4 regions of the Paenibacillus sp. GbtcB18 genome follow, and region 1 is predicted to be linked to each of the others. Evidence: riboswitches for the same ligand, from Rfam matches in the RefSeq annotation. Region 1 holds a riboswitch; each other region holds the start of a gene.
What was found. Region 1 has a riboswitch for cobalamin ahead of KVT34_RS03375 (FecCD family ABC transporter permease). Riboswitches for the same ligand answer to the same signal wherever they lie in the genome.

Region 2: linked by a shared signal. The riboswitch ahead of metE (5-methyltetrahydropteroyltriglutamate--homocysteine S-methyltransferase) and the one ahead of KVT34_RS03375 (FecCD family ABC transporter permease) in region 1 are both predicted to bind cobalamin.
Region 3: linked by a shared signal. The riboswitch ahead of KVT34_RS12800 (class I SAM-dependent methyltransferase) and the one ahead of KVT34_RS03375 (FecCD family ABC transporter permease) in region 1 are both predicted to bind cobalamin.
Region 4: linked by a shared signal. The riboswitch ahead of KVT34_RS14970 (ABC transporter substrate-binding protein) and the one ahead of KVT34_RS03375 (FecCD family ABC transporter permease) in region 1 are both predicted to bind cobalamin.

Annotation. Positions count from the first base shown of each region.
Region 1 is NZ_JAGXJX010000001.1:693,755-699,135, forward strand. Features, by position in the region: gene KVT34_RS03365 (TolB family protein) at 1-1,069, shown strand, start outside; gene KVT34_RS03370 (ATP-dependent DNA helicase) at 1,210-3,126, shown strand; cobalamin riboswitch at 3,229-3,430, shown strand; gene KVT34_RS03375 (FecCD family ABC transporter permease) at 3,529-4,710, shown strand; gene KVT34_RS03380 (ABC transporter ATP-binding protein) at 4,707-5,381, shown strand, end outside.
Region 2 is NZ_JAGXJX010000001.1:1,094,566-1,099,946, forward strand. Features, by position in the region: gene KVT34_RS04970 (heavy metal translocating P-type ATPase) at 1-2, shown strand, start outside; gene KVT34_RS04975 (ArsR/SmtB family transcription factor) at 150-515, shown strand; gene KVT34_RS04980 (sensor histidine kinase) at 528-1,685, opposite strand; gene KVT34_RS04985 (hypothetical protein) at 1,978-2,625, shown strand; gene KVT34_RS04990 (arylamine N-acetyltransferase family protein) at 2,622-3,407, shown strand; cobalamin riboswitch at 3,458-3,651, shown strand; gene metE (5-methyltetrahydropteroyltriglutamate--homocysteine S-methyltransferase) at 3,835-5,381, shown strand, end outside.
Region 3 is NZ_JAGXJX010000003.1:556,451-561,831, reverse strand. Features, by position in the region: gene KVT34_RS12810 (spore coat protein) at 1-180, opposite strand, end outside; gene KVT34_RS12805 (aminoglycoside phosphotransferase family protein) at 379-1,284, shown strand; cobalamin riboswitch at 1,457-1,664, shown strand; gene KVT34_RS12800 (class I SAM-dependent methyltransferase) at 1,892-2,782, shown strand; gene KVT34_RS12795 (permease) at 3,002-4,024, shown strand; gene KVT34_RS12790 (TIGR03943 family putative permease subunit) at 4,052-4,990, shown strand; gene KVT34_RS32600 (CobW family GTP-binding protein) at 5,170-5,381, opposite strand, start outside.
Region 4 is NZ_JAGXJX010000004.1:267,324-272,704, forward strand. Features, by position in the region: gene cobT (nicotinate-nucleotide--dimethylbenzimidazole phosphoribosyltransferase) at 1-43, opposite strand, end outside; gene KVT34_RS14960 (ABC transporter ATP-binding protein) at 124-909, opposite strand; gene KVT34_RS14965 (FecCD family ABC transporter permease) at 909-1,946, opposite strand; gene KVT34_RS14970 (ABC transporter substrate-binding protein) at 1,947-2,954, opposite strand; cobalamin riboswitch at 3,133-3,339, opposite strand; gene KVT34_RS14975 (hypothetical protein) at 3,468-4,043, opposite strand; gene KVT34_RS14980 (aspartyl-phosphate phosphatase Spo0E family protein) at 4,098-4,358, opposite strand; gene KVT34_RS14985 (aminotransferase class I/II-fold pyridoxal phosphate-dependent enzyme) at 4,429-5,381, opposite strand, start outside.

The sequences.
Region 1 (5,381 bases):
CAGCGGACGTCTTCGTGAACTGGCGGCCAACGTCCCTCCCGATCTATCCCCGGATTTTCTGGCATCCGGCTGGTTAAACTCGGACGGAAGCAAGCTGTACTTGAACAGCTACCGCGGGGGCAAGCTGTGGATCGCGGACCTTGCGGGCGGCGGCGTCAAAGCGCTTGACGGAACCTTCAGCCACACGTGGCCGGTGTTCCGCTTGTTCAAATCGCCGGACGGGGAGCGCTTCTGGTATGAGAAGGACGGCTACCGGCTGTTTGACGGCAAAGGCGTCAAGCTGGCCGATCTGCCGGCGGATACCGGTTTGCATTCAAACCCGGCGTTCAAATGGAGCCCGGACAGCCGCTACGCCGCTTACGAGTATACGTTCACGAACAGCGATGAGAACGTGATAGGCGGAGAAGATATCAAGGTGATAGCTCCGCAGGGCATCAAGATTTTCGGCCGGGACGGAAAACCGGTATGGAGTACCGACGCACGCGAGCTGAAGCACGGGGACCGGCTGGAGCTTCGCGGCTGGGTCGGCGGCAGCGGCGAAAGCCTCGGCAGCACCCTAAGTGCCGGCAACACCGGTAACGCCGAAAGAAGTATCGGCATCACAAGTGCGGGAAGCTCCAGCGCGGCTGTTCTTCGCAGCTATACCCTGGAGAGAGCGGAAGACCGTGAGCCGAGGAAAACGAACTCGGTCTATCATCTCGTGCAGCCCGCAACGGGGAAGCTGACGAAGCTAAGCGAGGCGAAGCTTGCGGAATTGCATAATCCGCAGCCCGTCCTGGGAGAGTCCGGCGCGCTCATGCTGGTGGATGCGGGGAACGCCCTGTATACGCTTGTCGGTGACGAGACGAATTCCGGGCGGACTGTGAAGCTGCTCTCGGCCTCTGAACCGAAGCGGCTGCTCTGGGCGGAAACCGACTACGCCAAAGGCAGCGTGACCATAACCGCGTATGACATCGCGTCGAAAAAGGTCCGGACCACCGAAACGAAAGATCTGTCGGGCGGGGATCTGCAAGCGGCCGGTGAGGAATATGTGATCGATTCCGAGCTTGTCTACCAAAAACTTCAATGACTTAGCCGGCAAGTTAGAAAGACGAATCCGCCTCCGGGCGGATTTTATTTTGCGCTTCTAAGAAAAGGAGGATTCGCACGGGGATCTTTTGCGGTATAATGGACAGATGTACGTAACGATGATGTGGAGGCACGGCCAGATTGAGAAATTATCCATTTGCATTTGATCCGACGAAACCTTTTATTCAGCAGGCAAGCGACTGGATTGCCGACGTATTTTACGAGCTTCTGCCGGAAGCCGGTTTTGAAGTGAGAGACGAACAAATTTATATGGCGTTTCAATTGGAGAGGGCTTACCAGGAGAAACAGACCATCTTTGCGGAAGCGGGAGTGGGAACCGGGAAAACGCTGGTGTATCTGCTCTACGCTCTTACGTATGCGCGTTATACGAGAAAACCCGCGATTATCGCTTGTGCGGACGAGTCGCTGATCGAGCAGCTGGTCAAACCCGAAGGGGATATCGCCAAGCTCGCCCGGCATCTCGATCTGACGATTGACGCCCGGATGGGCAAGTCGCAGCATCAATACATTTGCCTGAATAAGCTGGACGACACCCGGGGCGGCGGTTCTGACGAAGAGGAAGTCTTCAGCGAGATTTATCACGGCCTTCCTTCGTTCGTCCACTACCCGGATACGCTCCAGTCTTTCTATCCGTACGGCAACCGTAAGGAGTACCCCGAGCTGACGGACGAGCAGTGGGAACGGATCGGCTGGGACGTGTTCCAGGACTGCCTCGTCTGCAGCCAGCGGCATCGCTGCGGACAGACGTTGTCGCGTGAGCATTACCGCAAGTCCGCCGACTTGATCATTTGTTCCCATGATTTCTACATGGAACATGTCTGGACCTACGAGGCCCGTAAACGGGAAGGCCAGCTTCCTCTGCTGCCGGAGCACAGCTCCGTCGTTTTCGACGAAGGGCATCTGCTTGAAACGGCCGCGCAAAACGCGCTCACCTACAAATTGAAGCATGCGGTATTCGAAAGCATCGTCATCCGGCTTCTGGAAGGCGAGATCAGAGAAACGCTGGCCCTGGCTATCGAGGAAGCTATCGTCCAAAGTGAAACGCTGTTCCGCGTGCTGGACGAAAGCAGCTATTCCGTCCCGGCCTCGGACCGGAAAGAATTCGCCTGGAACGAAGAGCTGAAACGGGAAGTAAGCCGGTTCCGGCAGCTGATCGACGTGATCGAGGAAGAGCTCGTATTCGAGAGCGGGCTGTCCACCCTGGATGATTACCAGCTCAAAATCGTCGAGGAGCACCTGGAAATGATTCAGCTTGCTTTGAGCTTGTTCGATAAGCCCGGCCAGCTCATTTCTTGGGTTACGGAGGATTCCGACGGCATCACCCTGGTCATCATGCCGAAAATGGTCAAGGAGATTTTAAGAGATCGCGTGTTCTCGAAAAAAATGCCGGTCGTGTTCTCATCGGCGACCTTATCCGTCAACGGCTCTTTTGATTACATGGCGGGCAGCCTCGGCATCGAGAGCTTCCTTTCGTTCTCCGTTCCTTCGCCTTACGATTACAGCGCCCAAATGAAGGCGAACCTGTATCCAGACAAGCCGGAGGAGGATAAGACCGGCCGTGTTCTGGAACTGCTCAAGCAATCCGAAGGACGTGCGCTTATTCTGTTCCCGTCCCGCGAGGCGCTGGGAACTTTCAGAGGGAGCTTGGCGCTGTATCCCGAATCTGCCGATTACCGGTTTTTGTTTGAAGGCTCGGCGGAAATCAGTCACCTCATCTCGTCGTTTCAAAACGACGAGGAAAGTGTCCTCTGTGCGGTAACGCTGTGGGAAGGACTGGATATTCCGGGGCCTTCCTTGTCCCACGTTATCGTCTGGGAGCTTCCTTTTCCTCCGGACGATCCCGTCTTTGCGGCCAAACGGAAAGATTCGGCTCAGCCGTACGAAGACGTGGACATGCCGTACATGCTGCTCCGCCTGAGGCAGGGCATCGGGCGGTTAATCCGGTCACGCGATGACCGGGGTATGGTGTCCGTTCTCGGTCTTGATTTGGACAATCCCGCAATCAGAGAGCAAATCCGGGGCCTGCTGCCCGATTAAGCGGGATGGAAGATGTTGCCGATTCCTGTCGTATCCGCTATGATAGACAAGATGCTTCCGGTTCGCACTCCGTATTTCGTGTAAAATACAGCCGGACGATGAATTGAATAACTCGGTACAGGTGCTTGCCGCAGAGATTTTGCCGCGGTACAGCTTAATAGGGAAGTCCGGTGCAATGCCGGCGCGGTCCCGCCACTGTAACAGAAGAGTCGCAGCAACCCTAGTCACTGGTATCCGTACCGGGAAGACTGCTGCCGATGATGACGCTGAAAGCCAGGAGACCTGCCTGTATCCGTAACACGATCAACCTACGGGAGATAGGGAGGTGTTAGATGCGTTCCGTACTGAAATTACGAGCGTCTTTCCCTTTGTCTGCAAACGAAGGGAGAGGCGCTTTTTTGCATGGTCAGTCCTAAATATATCAAGGATCGAGGTGAGGACTTGCAGTCGGTTTGCAATAAAGAAACGGTACGGGAGACTGGTGAGGCCGGGGGCGCCCGCTCCACGTCCGTAAAAAAAGACGGAAAGGCACGCGCCCTAACCGCTTTTCCGCTGCTGCTGGGCGGCTTGTCGCTTTTCCTTGTGATCTCCGTGACGGCGGCCGTCATGCTCGGTTCCGTGCGAATTGAGCCCGTCACGGTCTGGAAGATCGCTTTGTCGCATATGCCGGGAATCGGCAGCCTGATCGAGCGGGATTGGACGAAAGCACAGGAGCAAATTATCTGGAACATCCGCTTTCCCCGCGTCCTGCTCGGTCTTGTCGTAGGAGCGGGTTTGTCCGCGGTCGGAGTGACGATCCAGGCGCTGATCCGCAATTCGCTCGGCGATCCTTACATACTCGGGGTATCGTCCGGCTCGTCGGTTGCGGCTACCCTCGTTCTGCTGTTCGGCGGCTTCTCGTTTCTTGGCGCTTACGCGCTGCCGGTTTCGGCCTTTATCGGCTCTCTGGTCGCGATGGCGCTTGTCTTTACCTTCGCCAAGGTAGGAGGCCGCATATCGACCACCCGGCTGCTGCTTGCGGGAACAGCCGTTGCGAGCATGATGTCGGCGTTTACGAGTTTTATCGTCACGATGGCGCCGAACGCCCAAGGCATCCGCTCCGTCGTTTACTGGCTGATGGGCAGCCTGGCGGGCGCGAAGTGGGAATACCTCACCGCACCGGCTCTGATCGTGGTGTCCGGTATCCTTTTCCTGCTCTTTCAGCACCGGTCGTTGAACGCTCTTCTCGTGGGGGAAGGCGCAGCGGGAACGATGGGGGTCAATGTGCCGGCGTTCCGGACCTGTCTGGTGATCGTGACCGCGCTGATCACGGGAACGATCGTGTCCGTCAGCGGCTCTATCGGTTTTGTCGGCCTGATGATTCCTCATATCGTCCGGCTGGTGCTCGGCTCCGACCATCGCAAGGTGCTTCCGGTGAGCGTCCTTTTCGGGGCGGTCTACGTCATCTGGGCCGACGTGCTGGCCAGGCTCGCGCTTGCGCCGGAAGAACTGCCGATCGGCATCGTCACCGCGATATGCGGCGGCCCGTTCTTCATCTGGCTGCTCCGCAGAAGCTCATACGCGTTCGGAGGAACTTCAAAATGAACATGGAAGCGAATCATCTTTCCCTGACCATAGGGGCCAAGAAAATACTCGATTCCGTAAACCTGAACGTCCGCGAAGGCGAGTTTATCGGCCTGATCGGCCCGAACGGGAGCGGGAAATCGACCCTGCTCAAAACGGTCTACCGCGAGCTAAAGCCGGACGCGGGACAGGTGTTTTTGGATGAGCGGGAGCTGCTGAATCTGCCTTACAAAAAAGCGGCCGAACTGATGGCCGTCGTCAGCCAGGAATCTTCCGTGGAATTCGATTTCAGCGTGGCGGACATGGTTCTGATGGGAAGATATCCCCACAAGAAATGGTACGAAAGCGATACGGAAGCGGACCGGGAAATATGCCTCCGGGCCTTGGAAACGGTCGGACTCGGACACTTCGGAGAACGCAGCTTCGCGACCTTGTCCGGCGGCGAGAAGCAGCGGGTGCTTATCGCCCGGGCGCTGGCTCAGCAGGCGAAGTTTCTGATTTTGGACGAGCCGACGAACCACCTGGATATCCGCTACCAGCTTCAGATCATGGAGCTTGTCCGCTCGCTGGGAATCACGACGCTGGCCGCCCTTCACGATCTGAATATGGCGGCTTACTATTGCGACCGTCTCTACATCATCAGCGAGGGAAGGATTGCGGCGGAAGGAACGCCCGGGGAGCTTCTCGTCCCT
Region 2 (5,381 bases), 400 kb from region 1:
AATCCATAGAAAAAAGTAGAAAAAGGTAGGAAAAAGTGCTCCGCACCGGGTGCGGGGCACTTTCTTAATGCGCAGCGGAGAAGGGACTCCCTTAACCGTAATGTTTTTGATATAATAAGCCGTATGGAAACGAAGGCGGTGAATGTATCATGCAAAAACCAATCGAAGACCTCTGCGACGAAACCTGCGCGGGGACGGAAACGGACGGGACTGCTCTGGAGCATGCGAAGATGAACGAATCGATGGCCGTCAACCTGGCGGATATGTTCAAAGCTCTCGGAGATCCTACGCGCGTCAAAATCATTTATGCGCTTTCTCAGCAGGAATTGTGCGTTCACGATCTGAGTGTCGTGCTTGAAATGGGACAATCCGCCGTCTCCCATCAGCTTCGGTATTTACGGAATGTCCGGATCGTTAAGCGGCGCAAAAGCGGCAAGACCGTCTTTTACTCACTTGACGACGATCACGTGAAAGAAATTTTCCGCCAAACCCTCCAGCATCTCGCGCATGTATAAAAAACAGAGTATCTATTCTTCGGAAATAGATACTCTGTTTTTTGTCGTCAGGGGGAAGGTTATCATGACCTCCGATCCGGTGCCGACTTCGCTGGAGAACCTCATTTTGCCGCGCATGGCATCGATCAGGCGGGTCGTGACCATCAGGCCGAGCCCGGTTCCCTTGCTTTTCGTCGTATAGAAGGGAGCCCCCAGTCTTTCGATTTCTTCCTTGGTCATACCGCTGCCGTTATCGGTGATAGTAATGATGGCTTTGTATTTCCGGACATAACCGCGTATACGGATCAGACCGTCCGTTTGGGTGGATTCGATTCCGTTTTTGATCAGATTGACGAACGCTTGCTTTAGCTTGGAAGAGTCTCCCTCGATAAAAATAGGGTCCTCGCAGGAAAGCTCGATTACGGCTCCCGACATGCTGGCATAAGGTTCAAGCATCGTCACGGCCTGCTGAAGCGAATCGCCGATATTAATAAGGCCCGTTTCCGTCAACTCGGGTTTGGCGAAGAGCAGAAACTCCGAGATAATCTTCTCGGCCTGATCGAGTTCTCCGATGGCGATGTTTAAATAACGGCCGATCTTCTCGTCGGCTTCCTTCTGGGAAATCTGGATATACCCGCGCGTAACTTGAAGCGGATTCCGGATCTCGTGAGCGACACTGGCGGCCAGATCGCTGAGATGCTGCAGCTTCTCCGCTTTCTGGATTTCGATACTCATCTGGTCATGCCGGAGCATGTGCTGAAACCATAGGATGAGCAGCACCGGCAGCAGAAGCTGTGCGGTCACGAGAATACTTACTTGCGGCAGCAGATCCTTCCATACAAAACCGTGATGCGTGACGATATAAGACATCCAGATAAGCAGCGTCGCAGCGCCCATGCTTGAGTACAAGAGGGAGAGGGCGATTTTCTTGCGCGAAGGATACTGGTAGAAGTCACGGGCCCTGAACAGGATGGGCAGAAAACCTGCCGCATAGAGGATGACGTCCGAAACTCCGAAAGACGGGAACATAATCCCATGGAAGATCAGCATCATACCGAGCGCCGTAAACCCTCCGTAATAGCCTCCGTATATAAAAGCGAGCAGAAGAGGCACGCCTCTCAGATCCCAATAAAAATCAGGAACGAGATACATAACCGGATAGCTTATGCTGAAAAGGCCGGAAAACCCCATGAGGATTCCCATTAGAAAACGGTTTCGTTTTTTTTCTCTTTTGTAAAAACGCGTAAGCATAAAAATCTGGTAAATATGAGGAGGAAATGTCATGATGAATAAATGAACAAGGATATCTTTCACGGGCCGCACTCTCTTTCTAAAAGAAAAAAGAACTCAGATTCCTATTATGGAGTTCTCTGGCAGATAATGCAATAAATAATGATGCCAATTGAGCGAAAACTTATCAAAAGCTGGTGAACATGGAGGAATATTTCACCAAGTTGTTGAAATCTTTAAGGATAAGCCGGAGGTGGTGAGATTGAAAATTCTCGTCAGCCAGCCTATGCTGGAGCGGAATCTGGAACAATTGCAAGCGGAACTGGAGAGATATCCCGACGTGGCAGCGGCTGTTTTCCCCGAAGGATATTTGCATACGAATTTGTCCCGGGCGTGTGAGCTTGCGGCCTGTACGCGTACGCTGCTGATAAGCGGTTCGAAGAATCCGAAAGACCGGGCCGTGATCATTAACCGGCAAGGGGAAGTCGTGATAGACCGGGCCAAATATAGCGGATATGAAACCGCGCTTGAAGAAGGACTGGTCATTACCCCGATTTTGTGTGACGAATTGGTTCTGAATGAGGTGGAGAAGGCGAGCAGCCCCCGAACCGATTTGTACGTTCAGCCGATCGGCGTTGGCATGTTCAGTGAAGAGCAGTTCGATGAATGGGTTGCAAAAGCGAAAGAAATCGCCTCCCGGCATCATGCCATGGTTATCGGGACGAGTCATGCGGACGGATCCTTCCGCGGCAGCGAAGTTTCGCTGCCTATCGCGTATTGGATAGACCGGGACGGCAAGCCGCTGTTCATTTCCAAATGCGATGTGCGCAGCCGTATTTTGGATCTCTGTACCAAAGAAATTACGGTCTGTGAACCTGCCGCAAAGGAGCGTGTCCTGTGAGGACGGATAGAGAAGATTTGAAACCGGAAGTGGAGGCTTACCTCAACCGAATCGGTTACGAAGGACCGCTGGACGGCAGTTATGAGGCGCTGGCTTTGCTGCAGGAGCAGCATCTGCATACTGTTCCGTATGAAAATCTGGACATCCTGAACGGGGTTCCGCTGTCTCTGGACATAAAGCGTCTGCGTCATAAAATCGTCGAGCGGCGGCGGGGCGGCTACTGCTTCGAGCTGAACGCCCTGTTCGGCTGGCTGCTGCGCCAGCTCGGCTATCCCGTGACCGACTATGTCGCCCGGTTCTGGAGAGACGAGACGGAGCTGCCGCCAAAGCGCCGCCATCATGTGCTGAAAGTGGAAGCGGAAGGAGTCAGCTACTTATGCGACGTAGGTGTCGGGGGCATCGTGCCCCGGAGACCGGTCCGTCTTGCCGAGAAGCTGGAGCAGCCGCAGGGCGAGGAGCTTTACGCCATGGAGCGGGACTCCTTATACGGCTGGGTGCTCAGCGAGAAGCATCACGGCAGTTGGAGGCGCATATACTCGTTTACCGAAGAGCCGCAGCTGCCCAAAGATTTTGTCATGGCCAGCTTCTGGTGCGAGCACAGTCAGGACTCCATTTTCAGGAAGGATGCGATGGTAGCCATTCGGACCCGGGAGGGACGAAATTCGGTCTCCGGCAAGGAGTTTAAGCTGTTCACGCCCGAAGGCGTGCGCACGTTCGTGCCTGAAAACGACGAGGCCTACAAGGAAGCTCTGCTTAAACATTTCGGCATTCCGTCAGAATAAAGCTTGCATAAACATGCCGCGTTGTGTATAGTCATTTCTAAGTTAACCAATTGAATATGTTGGGAATAGGTGCCCAGCCCCTTGGGGGAACTGGAGCTTAAAAGGGAAGTCCGGTGAAAAACCGGCGCGGTCCCGCCACTGTAACAGAGGAGTCAAGGCGAACACGCCACTGGTCTTAGACCGGGAAGGCAGCCGACGATGATGATTCTGGAGCCAGGAGACCTGCCTGTTCTGACAGCACTGCTTTACCTACGGGAGATAGGGAGGTGTTAAAGTACGGGCCACTGTATATACAAACAGAGGGCGTCTTTATCCTTGTCTGCTTCGGGGATATTGACGTCCTTTTTTATTTTCTTGTACAAATAAGCAATGAAGCAGGGAACTCATGCAAACATCCAATTCAAGCGACTATCAGGAGGTCAAGATCATGAACGCATTGACAAGCAGCAGTTTGGGATACCCGAGAATCGGAGCGGGACGTGAATGGAAGAAGGCGCTGGAGTCTTTCTGGGCCGGCAAAATCGGCGAAGAGGAGCTGACGGACAAGCTGGCCGAAGTCCGTTTGGGAAATCTTCGCATTCAGCGGGAGAAGGGCATTGAGCTTATCGCGGTCAACGATTTTTCGGGATACGACCACGTGCTGGATACTTCCGCCATGTTCGGGATCGTACCGGCACGGTTTCAATACGAGGGCGGCGAAGTATCTCCGGGCACCTACTATGCGATGGCAAGAGGCGAAGAGGGGGCTACCGCATGCGAAATGACGAAATGGTTTAACACCAACTATCATTATATCGTGCCGGAACTCCAGGGCGCCAAGCCGGAGCTGGTCGAGAACAAACCACTCAAAGCTTACCGCGAAGCCAAAGAAGCGCTCGGAATCCAGGGCAAGCCTGTGCTGCTCGGACTGTTTACGTTTCTGAAATTGTCCAAGGGGTACGCCGAGACGGAAACCGATGCCTGGATCGACCGGCTGCTTCCGCTGTACGGCCAAGTGCTGCGCGAGCTGGAAAAGGAAGGCGTCGAATGGGTGCAGGTGGACGAACCGTTGCTTTCGACAAACGTAACCGCAGAGGATATGAACCGGATCGAAGCGATCTACAAAACGCTGTCAGAGGCGGCGCCGGGATTGAAAATTATGCTCCAGACCTACTTCGAAGCCGTGGAACATTACGACAGAATCGTAAAGCTGCCCGTGAGCGGGATCGGGCTTGATTTCGTACACGGCGGCGAGAAGACGCTGAAGCTTTTGAAGAGCGAAGGATTTCCCGAAGGCAAAATTTTGGGAGCGGGTCTCGTGGACGGCCGGAATATTTGGCGCTCCGATCTGAAGGAGAAGCTGGATACGCTTCGCGACATTTTGGCCGTGGTTCCCGGGGAGCGGGTCATTGTCCAGACATCTTGCAGCCTTCTGCATGTGCCGGTGTCCACCGTTCACGAAGATAAGCTCGATCCGGTGCTGAGAGACGCTCTTGCCTTCGCCGACGAGAAGCTGGACGAAATCGTCCTGCTGTCCAAGGCGGCGGTATCCCAAACGGGGGAAACGGCCGAAGCGCTTCAGCGGAACGAAAAAGCGCTTGCCGCCCTCCGGTCTTCCGAAGCTCGAGGCAACAAAGCCGTCCAGGCGGCCGCTTTGCAGCTTCAAAAGGTGCCGGCGGCACGCGGCGAGGGCTTCGGCGAGCGACGGACCCTTCAGCGCGAGAAGTGGAAGCTGTCGTTTCTCCCGACGACGACGATCGGAAGCTTCCCGCAGACAGCGGAAGTCAGACAGGCGCGGTCCAAATGGAGAAAGGCGGAATGGACGGACGAGCAGTATAAAGCGTTTATCCGCAGCGAGATCGATAAGTGGATCAAGCTTCAGGAGGAGCTGGATCTGGACGTTCTCGTTCACGGGGAATTCGAACGGACGGACATGGTGGAATTTTTCGGCGAAAAATTGGACGGCTTCGCCTTCACGCGCAACGGCTGGGTGCA
Region 3 (5,381 bases), on a different contig from region 1:
GTTCAGATTCTGCTCCAAGGTTTGTATCGCCGCTCTGAAAAGCGTTTGAAGCCCTTCGTCCGCAAGCGTCGGTAATTTTTGTTTACAAGCGATCAGTTGTCCGGTCTGAAGGCTCACAAGCTCGTGAAGCTCCAAAGTTTCGTGCCAGGCGAGATGCTGGGGGACTTTCGGCAGGCTCATCTTCTCAGACTCCGTTCGTGGGGTTTATAACAGCCTATGTGAAGGGGCGGAGATTAGTAAGTTGTCAGTACCTCCAAACGGAAGTTCGCGTTAACGAAAGTGTGAATGGGGAATAGTTGATTGTTAACTATTTAATACCTATGGGGGACACGACAACGATGCTAATATATTTTTAACCTTAACTAAGGAGCCCGCGGAGTGCCGAATAATAGCAGCCTTATTTCAAAAGCGGTTTTAATGGCAGAAAAAGCCGGATTAAAAGACATTACTCCTATCGAGCTTGGTAATGGCGGGAACCTGATCGTTCATTTGGCCCCGTTTCCGATTGTGGCCCGAATAGCCGCTGCGATTTCAAAAAATAATGGAGATTACGCTTACAAGGTACTGGTTCGTGAATTAAGAGCCGCACGTCATCTCCATTCAAAGGGAGTGCCGGTCCGTTTGCCAACCGACCTTACGGATGCAGGACCATATGATATTGGCGGCACATGGATGACGCTTTGGAAGTATGTTCCCCCGACAGACCTGGAGCGCCCTTCGCCAAGCGAAGCAGTTGAATTGGTCAATACACTTTCACTGGCATTGAAAGATTTTACCGGCGAGATTCCTATGCTTGGTGTTTGGGAGCGGACATGTCAATCGGCTTTTAGATTAATGAATCATCCGGATCCGCGTATACAAGATTTGTTAAGTCTGTTTTTCACAATTGATAGACAGATGCGTCTTGAAACAAGCTTGCTCATACCGTCTCATGGAGATGCCCATTCAAGAAACTTATTACCGAGTCCCGAAGGCTGGATCTGGTCGGACTTTGAAGATGTATCTTTGATGCCCGCATACTGGGATCTGGCTTCCTATGTAGGCAATCTTGCCTTGTTCAACGGAGTTCAGGAGCCAACCTTTCAATATATCTGGAGTGAGATGAATAATCAGGCCGATAAGGAAGCTTTTGGATTTGCCGTTACCGCACGCATACTGATGTCCACTTTAGGTAACTTGGATTTCGGACTCTCGGGTAACGGAGATTTGGAATTTGCCTATAAACAGCTTGAACTGGCAAAAGATTTTATTCATCAAATCAACCTGATTATTGAAGGGGAATAGCGGAGTCATAACCGTCGCGACTCTACTTCATAGTCCGAAGTTTGCCGGGCCCGCCTTACCGGTACGCCTGCTTGCCCGCATGCTTCGGTATTTGCCAAAACGCCGGATTTGGACTACTATTAATCGTGAAGTTGTTTGACATGTATGCTTTTCTTTAGACAACAAAATATCAAACATTCTTTATTGAACGGGTTCCGGTTCTTTCTCTGGGGAGAGGGAACGGATTAAAAGGGAAGTTCGGTGCAATTCCGATACGGTCCCGCCACTGTAAGGGGAAAAGGGGCGAAGCCCCGGCCGAAGCGCATCACGTCACTGGTGAATCCGGGAAGACGCGCATAGGGTTCCCGAGTCAGGAGACCTGCCTGTTTACCGGTAACTTCATTCCTACGCGGATATAGGATGGCGTTGATGCGAATGTTCTCCCTAATCGTCGGGTCCTGACCCCGGCGTATTCATGCGATGAACCCAAACATCCTGCCTTCGGCGGGATGTTTTTATTTGTTTCGGATCGGTTGAATCCTCCGGCTTTACGGGTAAAATGAAGTCCGCCGCATTTTGATCGAAAGAATGATGTACAAGTATCTTCAAACCGTATGGGAGGAACACGATGTATTACGGAGTCAAACTAAATACGAACTACAAAACCCTTTGGCAGGAGGGAATGAAGGACTGGGACGGAAATCTTCCCGTGCGGATGACCGATGACGTCAAGGAAGAAGGGTTCTGGAACGCTTTTATGAAAAAGAAAGAACAGGCCGGGGTGGATTCTTGGGTTGCCAACTTGCGCAAGGAGCTGATCACTTTGATCGATCCCGGCGAGGATGTGCTGGAAATCGGCCCCGGCTGGGGAAATTATACGTTCGAAGCGGCCGAGAAAGCGGGTTCCCTCACCTGCGTCGACAGCTCCGAAAGCGTGCTTGCTTTCCTGAAAGCCGCAGCGGAGCGGAAGGGCTGGAATCATGTAAACTTCGTGCATGCCAAATGGGAAGAGCTTCCCGAGGTGGAGCGGGCCGACGTGGTATTCGGCGTCAATTGTTACTACCGGATGCAGGAGATCGACCGGGCGCTGCTGCATATCAACAACACGGCGAAGCGTCTCGGAATCGCGGGAATGGTAAGCGGTCCCGAAAGACCGCACTACAAGGACATCCGGGAGCAGCTCGGCTGCCGGATCAAATTTCAACGCAGAGATTACATCCATTTGCAGAATCTGCTTTATGAACTCGGAATCGACGCGAATTGTAAAATTGTCAATCTGCACAAAACGTATGCCTACGATACGGAGGAAGAGCTGATGAAGGATAACCTGAGCGCGGTTTTGGACAAGGAGTATGACCGCAAGAAGGCTGTGGAGCTCTTGTACGCTTATGTGCGAGAAGAAGGCGGAAAGCTGATTTACCCGCACAATTTCAAAGCGGCTCTCCTTTACTGGAAGCCGGAAAAACGGCTGGAACCTGCGGACCTGCCCACGGAAGTGAAACGGGTCGTGGAAGTTTAAATCAGAGCCGTTGAAGTGTTTTCCCGGTAACGCGGTTTCGCGTGCCGGGATTTTTTTATGGCTTCACGAATCGGACAAGGGAAGGAGCTTGTCATAAATTCAGGCAAACTCGCATAGGGATGAAAAAGTGGAAAGGGTTTAAGGGAGAAGTCTTTTTTATTGAAAAACGTAATAATTACGATTAAAATAAGGATATTGTCGTACACAGGAGGGGAGAACGTGCATTTCAGCGGCGCAAGCAGAGGGATGAGAAAAAGACACCTGATTTATATTGCAGCGGGAAGTTTCCTGGCTATACTGGCCTGGCAAGCCGTGCGGACAGGGAATGCGGGGCTGCCGGACCCTTCGGTTCTCCGCCTGTTCAAGACGATGTTTATCGGCATCGTGCTCGAAGCGGTTCCTTTTATTATGCTAGGTGTGCTGCTTTCCTCGTTCATGCAGGTTTACATCCCGGAAACCTGGATCCGCAAAGCGATCCCCCGGAATCCTTTGCTCGGATTCGTTTATGCCTGCCTGCTGGGCATCCTGTTTCCGATTTGCGAATGCGGCATGATCCCGGTCGTCCGGCGGCTGATCAACAAAGGAATGCCGCTGTACATAGGCGTAATCGTCATTCTGGCGGGTCCTATCGTGAACCCGGTCGTCTATGCGGCCACATACACGGCGTTCCGGATGAATCCCGAAATGGTGTATGCCCGGATGGGACTGGCCCTTGGAGTCAGCGCGTTTATCGGCTTATTCGTATACGCGTTCATTAACCAAAATCCGTTGAAACACAGACTGGACTCGCTGTATGCCGAGAACGGACAAGACTGTGCGCACGTGCAGGGCGGCGGCAAATTCGTTACGATGATGGGCCACGCGGGCGGGGAATTTTTCGATATGGGGAAATATCTCATTTTCGGCTCTCTCGTTACGGCCGTTATTCAGGCTTTTGTGCCTAGAGGGGATTTGTCGGCGCTGGGGGAGGGGGAAGTGCTTCCGCATCTGTTTATGATGGGATTTGCCTACATATTGTCGCTCTGTTCCACCTCGGACGCGTTTGTCGCTTCTTCCTTTCTCCAGACATTTTCCAAAGGTTCCCTACTCACCTTCCTCGTTTTCGGGCCCATGCTCGATTTTAAAAGTACGCTCATGCTCTTGTCCGTCTTCAAAACGAAGTTTGTCCTGCTGCTGGCCGTTCTTATCACGATGACCGTGTTTGCAGGTTCCGTCATTGTCGAACACCTGTTTTTCAACTAACGCTTTGAATTCGGGGAGGTGAATCGGGTGGAAGACAGGCGCGCTTACGCCTTCCATTCTTTTATGAGGGCGGCGATTCTATGCGGGTTTTCGCTCTATATCGTCTATCTGGTCAAAACGGGCGGCATGACGCATTACTTGGCGCCCCGCCTGGTACCGTACGTCAAAGCTTCGGCGATCGCCCTGTTCGTGCTGGCCGTGATCCAGATTTATCTGGCCCTGCAGCCCGCTTCAGGCAATGAATCCGACTGCGGATGCGAGCCCGGTGTCAGGAAATCTAAGCTTTCGCACGGTGCGGCTTATTCCTTGTTCCTTTTACCGCTGCTGCTGGGCTTTCTGCTGCCCGACCGGGTAACGGGGAGCGATATCGTTCAAGTGAAAGGGATTCAACTGAATACCTCCAACCTCCAGACGCAGAGGAATGCAGATACCCGGGACGATTCGCCTGAGAAGCAGCAATCTTCAGAGAAAGCGAGCCGGGGCAAGGAAGATACGCAGGAAGCCAGGCTCAAGGAGATGTTCAAAGGCAGCCGGTTTACGGAAGATTACGCGAAGCTGGCCATGCGGCTTTACCAAAAGCAAACCATTCTTATCGGGGAGAAAGGTTTTATGGAGAGGCTGACGGCCGTGGATCTGTTCGCCGGCAATTTTGCGGGGAAACAGATGGAAATCAGCGGCTTCGTTTACCGGGAGGACGACATGCCCAAAAACCAGTTCGTCGTCGCAAGACTGACGATGCAGTGCTGCTCTGCCGATGCGTCTCCGTACGGCGTTATCGTTGAAGCTCCGGATGCGGATTCGTATCTCAAGGATACATGGGTAACGGTGAAAGGGACGATCCGCAAGTCGGTGTACGAAGGTAAAGATGCGATGAAGCTGGAGGGAGCCGTGATCCGGAAAATTAAAGAGCCTTCGTCCCCTTACGTATATCCGTATGCCGGTGATTTCGCCGATCTCGGAAAATAAAGGCTGTAGCCATAACAAAACCGCTTTCCGACGGAAAGCGGTTTTGTTTGCGATGCAAGAGCCGGATGTAGTAGGCACCTTAATCGTAGATACCATCAACAGAACGGGGAGGGGGGCGCAAAAAAACTCGTATGGATCATGCCGTATGGAAGGCTTCTCCGATCCATTTCGTGCCTGAGCTACTTCCGGCGGCGGCCGGATTCCGGTTCAAGGGACTGCGGCTGCGGTGTATCCTGAAGACGCTGCCATTCCTCGCTCAGCCGGTCTGTATCCAGGTCGATTCCGATAAACACGAGATACGGCTCTCCCTGGTAAAAGGAAGGCTCCCAGTAACTCCGCTTTCCTGCGTACTGAAACAAATGCATGTGACTGGATTCCGCGAACGTCACAT
Region 4 (5,381 bases), on a different contig from region 1:
GGAGCGGACGAATGGCGCCGATTACATCCTGAAGTTCGTTCATGTTTGTTCCTCCTCTGGTGTGTTAGTCGGTATGTCGGTATGTAGGTAAACCGCCCTGCGGGCGGTTCGGATTCACTCTATTCAATCTCCCCGGCGAAGCAGGATTTGAGGAATGCCGTGATCGGGATGCTCCAGGACGATCGGTTCCGTCCCATAGACATCCAGTATCAGCTCGCTTCTCATAATTTCCTCCGGCGTGCCGATAGATATGCCTTCTCCCCCATGAACGACGAGAAGCCGTTCACAGTAGAGGGCGGCCAGGTTCAGGTCGTGAAGGACGGCGACCACCGTCAGCCCTTCTTCCCGCTGCCACTGCCGCACGTAGTCCATCAGCTGCATCTGGTAGCCGATGTCGAGATAAGTCGTAGGCTCGTCGAGCAGCAGCAGGCGGGGCTGCTGTGCCATCACCTTCGCCAGCGCCACGCGCTGTTTCTGCCCTCCGCTCAGGTTCTCGACCGTCCGGTCGGCGAGCGGCTCCAGATCGAGCCGCCGCATAATCCGGTCGATCAGCGCAGCAGCGTCCTCCCGGTCTTCCCCGAGCCAGTTCTGGAAAGGGAACCGGCCCATTTCCACCACCTCACGGACGGTGAAACCGAGCGGAGGCAGTGCATCCTGCTGAAGCACGGCAAGCCAGCGCGCCAGCTCCTTGCGGGCGTAGCCCGCGACTTCCCTCCCCTGGAGAAGAATACGGCCTTCCGTAAGGGGGTCTACGCCTGAGATAAGTCTCAGCAAAGTCGATTTACCGCTCCCGTTAGGCCCGATGACGCCAAAAAATTCGCCGGGCTTCACCTCGAAACGGATATCTTTGAGCACGCGGATTCCACCGAAGCTTTTTCCCGCACCCTGCACTTCGATGATCGGTTCCATCAGCTTCTCCCCCATTTCTTCTGTTTGCGCAGCAGGTAAGCGAAGAACGGCGCGCCCAGAAACGCGGTGATGACGCCGAGCGGAATCTCCGTCGGGCTTAGAAGCGTCCGGGCCAGCGTATCGGCCCAAAGGACGTAGATGGCTCCGCCTACGGCGGAAAGCGGCACGATCAGCCGGTAATCCGGTCCCGCGATCAATCGGATCAGATGAGGCACGATCAGCCCGACAAACCCGATCACGCCGGATACGGAAACGGCCGCAGCCGTCACCAGAGTCGCAGTGATCAGCACGATCAATTTCGTCCGCTCGACATGGATGCCCAGATGGGCGGCCTGACGTTCCCCGAGCGCCAGCAGGTTGAGTGTCCGCGCATAGCTGTAAAGCACAACGAAAGTTACGAGAAAATACGGAAGGAGAACGGTTGTGTACGACCAGCCTTTCATCGCGAGACTGCCCATCAGCCAGAAAATGATTTCATTGACGACCTGTTTGGACATCGACACGAGAAAAGAAACGACGGAGCCGAGAAACGCCTGCATCACGACACCGGAAAGCAGCAGCGTCTCCATACGGATTTTGCCGTCGGTCCGGGCCAGACGCAAGACGATCCAAAGTGAAACGGCTCCTGTGGCAAAACCGACGACCGGTATCGTCCACGTACCGAAAAACATAGTCTGCAGACCGAAGTAAATGACGAAAGCCGCGCCGACGCTCGTTCCGCTGCTTACCCCAAGCGTATACGGGTCCGCAAGCGGATTGCGCAGGACGCCTTGAAAAGCGGCTCCCGCTACCGAAAGGGAGGCCCCGACCAGGATGGCCAGCATCACGCGCGGCAGCCTTACCTTCATAATAATCTGCTCCGAGGATACGGGCCAGTCCGGCGTGATCCGGTCACCGATCCAAGGCAGCTTGCTCCCCAGAATCGAAGCGATCTGACTCACCGGCAGATGGGCCGAGCCCAGCGATAGACTCAGCACAATAGAAAGAAGAAGGAGTAAAACTCCTACTCCTCCCCAAAGTCCCCATTTAGGTTTCATTTATTTCACCAAGTCCGGATAGATGGCTTTAGCCATTTGCAGGAGTCCCTCCGTCAAACGCGGTCCCGGACGGGTCAGCGTATTCTGGTCGAGACCGATCACCTGGTTGTTTTTAACGGCATTGATTTCGTTCCACCCGCTGCGTCCGCGAATGAGTTCTTCAAGACTTTTCTTCGTTTTGTCATCCACTACGCCTTTGGCGAATAAAATAACGTCCGGGTTCTGCTGGATGATTTTTTCCTCGCTGATCTGCTTCCAGCCCGTAATGTCGGAAGCGACGTTGACACCGCCCGCCAGCGTGATCAGCTCATCCATAAATTCACCCTTACCGACTGTCCAGCCCGGGGAGAATTCGATATAGACTTTTTTCTTCTTTTCCGCCGCTACGGTTTTTACAGCATCCGTAACTTTTTGACGGTCTTCTTTCATTTTTGCGACGACTTTTTCCGCCTGTTCCTGATGGTCGGTAATCTGGCCGTAAAGCTGAATATTTTTCATGACGTCGTCAAGCGTCTTCGGCTCCACCTTGAACACGTTGATGCCCATAGCGCGCAGCTTTTCGACCGATTCTTTTTTCATCGAAACGCCTGTGAAAACAATGTCGGCTCCCGACGCGATAACCGATTCCTGGTTAGGCTGCGTAATTCCGCCCATTTTCGGCTTATTTTTCGCTTCCTCCGGGTAATCGTCAAAATCGGACACGCCGACGATATTATCGCCCAGACCGATCGCAAAAAGAGCTTCCGTTTCCGCCGGCGAAACCGATACGATTTTTCCCGGCGCTTTCTCGAACGTAAATTCCTTGCCCGTCGCATCGGTTACTTTCAAAGGATACTGCGTTTTCTTCGCGCTCGATTGCGGAGCGGTGCTTGCCGCCGGAGAGGCCGAACCCGCCGTTCCGTTATCCGCGCTTTGCTTGCCGCAGGCTGCCAGGCCGACGGCCATCGTCAAAACAAGCAGCAGCAGGGCGTATTTAAAACCCCCGGTGGTTTTTCGTTCGTTGTTCATGTTCTCTACTCCCTTGCAGATTTAGTTTGACTTGAGGTTGTCCCACGATGTTCGCGCATGTCAACAAAAAATCCCCCCTATCCGGAGATAGAGGGGATAACTTTCAGAATCACGAGGTGGAACGGCCGTCAATCGGACGTCCTTTCCGGTTTCGCGCGATCCTCTCCTCGAAGGATATTGTGCTGCAAACCGGCAGGCAGGTCTCCTGACTTACGGATGTTTGACCGTCTTGCCTTCCCATCCGCGAGCGGACAGTGGCATCGTAAGACGATCTCCGTATTACAGTGGCGGGACCGTGCCGGATTTGCACCGGCTTCCCTTTTCACCCTGGGCTTTGGCTCCGCTGAGAGACGCCGCTTTCGGGACCTGACGGTAAACGTATGAGGTTGGGCCTTCAAGTTCATCCCCCATTATAGGCCAAGCGGCTGCGGAAAGACAAGGACTTTAGTCATCGCACCACATGCAGTTACCGGCGTCCGCTTTGGAGTCGCGGCGGCGGCAAGGTCGTCCGCTTCACGATTTGGCGGCGATCTTTTTGAGTACCTCGAACGACTGCTCGGGATTGCGGCTGTTCACCGCCATAAAAGCGACGAGCCCCTTGCCTTCCACGCCGTTGTCCTTCATCCACTTGGAATACTGGAGCGGAATGCCGTACAGATGCGTCTCCTTCTTAGGCGCTTCGGGCGGATTCTTTTTCTTGCCGGCAGGTTCAATCGTCGCCTCGAGTACGCCCTCCGGATAGTCTTCCTGCTTGAAATGCTCGTCCAGCGGCAAAAATGCCCCTTCGGCCGCATAAATCTTAAACTGTTCTTCGGGGATGATCAGGATACCGTGATTGCCGTATCCCATTTCGACGATCATCTTTTCGTTGGAAAAAAGCGGGGACGTATTCAAATAGATGGACGGCTTGTCCCCCACAAGCGCTTTCAACGAATTTTCAAGCTTAAAAGCGGCATCGACCGGTATGCCGTCACGGGCCATCATAAAGATGGAAACATCCGCTTTGGGCTGGGCCTTCCCGCACCCGGAAACCAAGACGGTGAATAATAAAAGCAGTACTGCAGCCGGAAACCAGCGTTTCTGTGTCATTGTAATCCCTCCGTTGCCCGATAGCCTATGCAAACGCTGCAAAAAAGCCGGCATTTACCGGCTCTTCTGGACTAGATTCATATATTCGTTAATCTTATGATCAAGAAGCGTACTCATTTCAATTACGGACTCGGAAGTCATAGCCTCACCGGACTGAACCATCTGTTCCAGTCTGTGCCGCATAAACTGAATTTCTTCTTCCAGGTGAAAGAGGGAGGCTAATTTGGCAGGTCGTTTGGATAACCAGCGTTGATCGGAAACGTCATGGCTGTACCAACCCGAGTTGTCGGCCAGACGATATTCTAAATAAGCCATACATATCCCTCCTTTACCCTAAAGATATCAGTTTTTTCCGATTCTGAAAACTATTTTTTGGGACAAGTCTTTACAATTTTTTCACAAAAGACCCAATACGGTCCAAAGCCTCGTTCAGTTGTGAAACGGAAGTCGCATAGGAGCAGCGGACGAAGCCTTCGCCGCCGTTGCCGAACACTTGTCCCGGAACGGCCGCCACCTTCGCTTCGGTCAGGAGCCGCTGAGCGAACTCTTCCGAGCTGAGGCCCGTCGAAGCGATGGAAGGGAACGCGTAGAACGCTCCCTGAGGCTCGTGGCAGTCGAGACCGATCTGCCGGAAGCCTTGAACGACCAGGCGTCTGCGCTGGTTATAGGACTCGATCATCCGGTCCTTCTCCTCCAGCCCGTTGCGGAGCGCCTCAAGAGCGGCGATCTGGCCCATGATCGGAGCACACATGACCGTGTACTGATGGATCTTCAGCATCGCGGAGATCAGGTCCGGATGCCCGCACATGTAGCCGACTCTCCAGCCCGTCATGGCAAAAGCTTTCGCGAAGCCGCTGACGAGAATAGTGCGGTCCCGCATGCCGGGCAGCGACGCGAAGCTCACGTGCTTGCTTCCGTAAGTGAGCTCCGCATAAATTTCATCGGCGATGACGATCAGATCGTTCTCTTCCACGATCCGGGCGATCGGCTCCCAGTCCTCGTACGTCATGATGCCGCCCGTCGGGTTGCTCGGATAGCTCAGAACGAGAACCTTGGATTTCGGCGTCAAACTGGCGCGGAGCGCTTCGGGCTTCAGCTTGAAGCTGTCCTTCGCGAAGGTCTCGATGCCGACCGGAACTCCTCCGCCGATCGTGACGATCGGACTGTAAGCGATGTAGCAGGGCTCCGGAATGAGAATTTCATCGCCCGGCGTAATCAGCGCGCGCAGCGCAAGGTCAATTGCCTCGCTGCCGCCGACCGTTACGACGACTTCATTCGAAGGCTCGTATTTTACGGCAAAATTCGTGTACAAATACTCGGCGATCGCTTCGCGCAGCT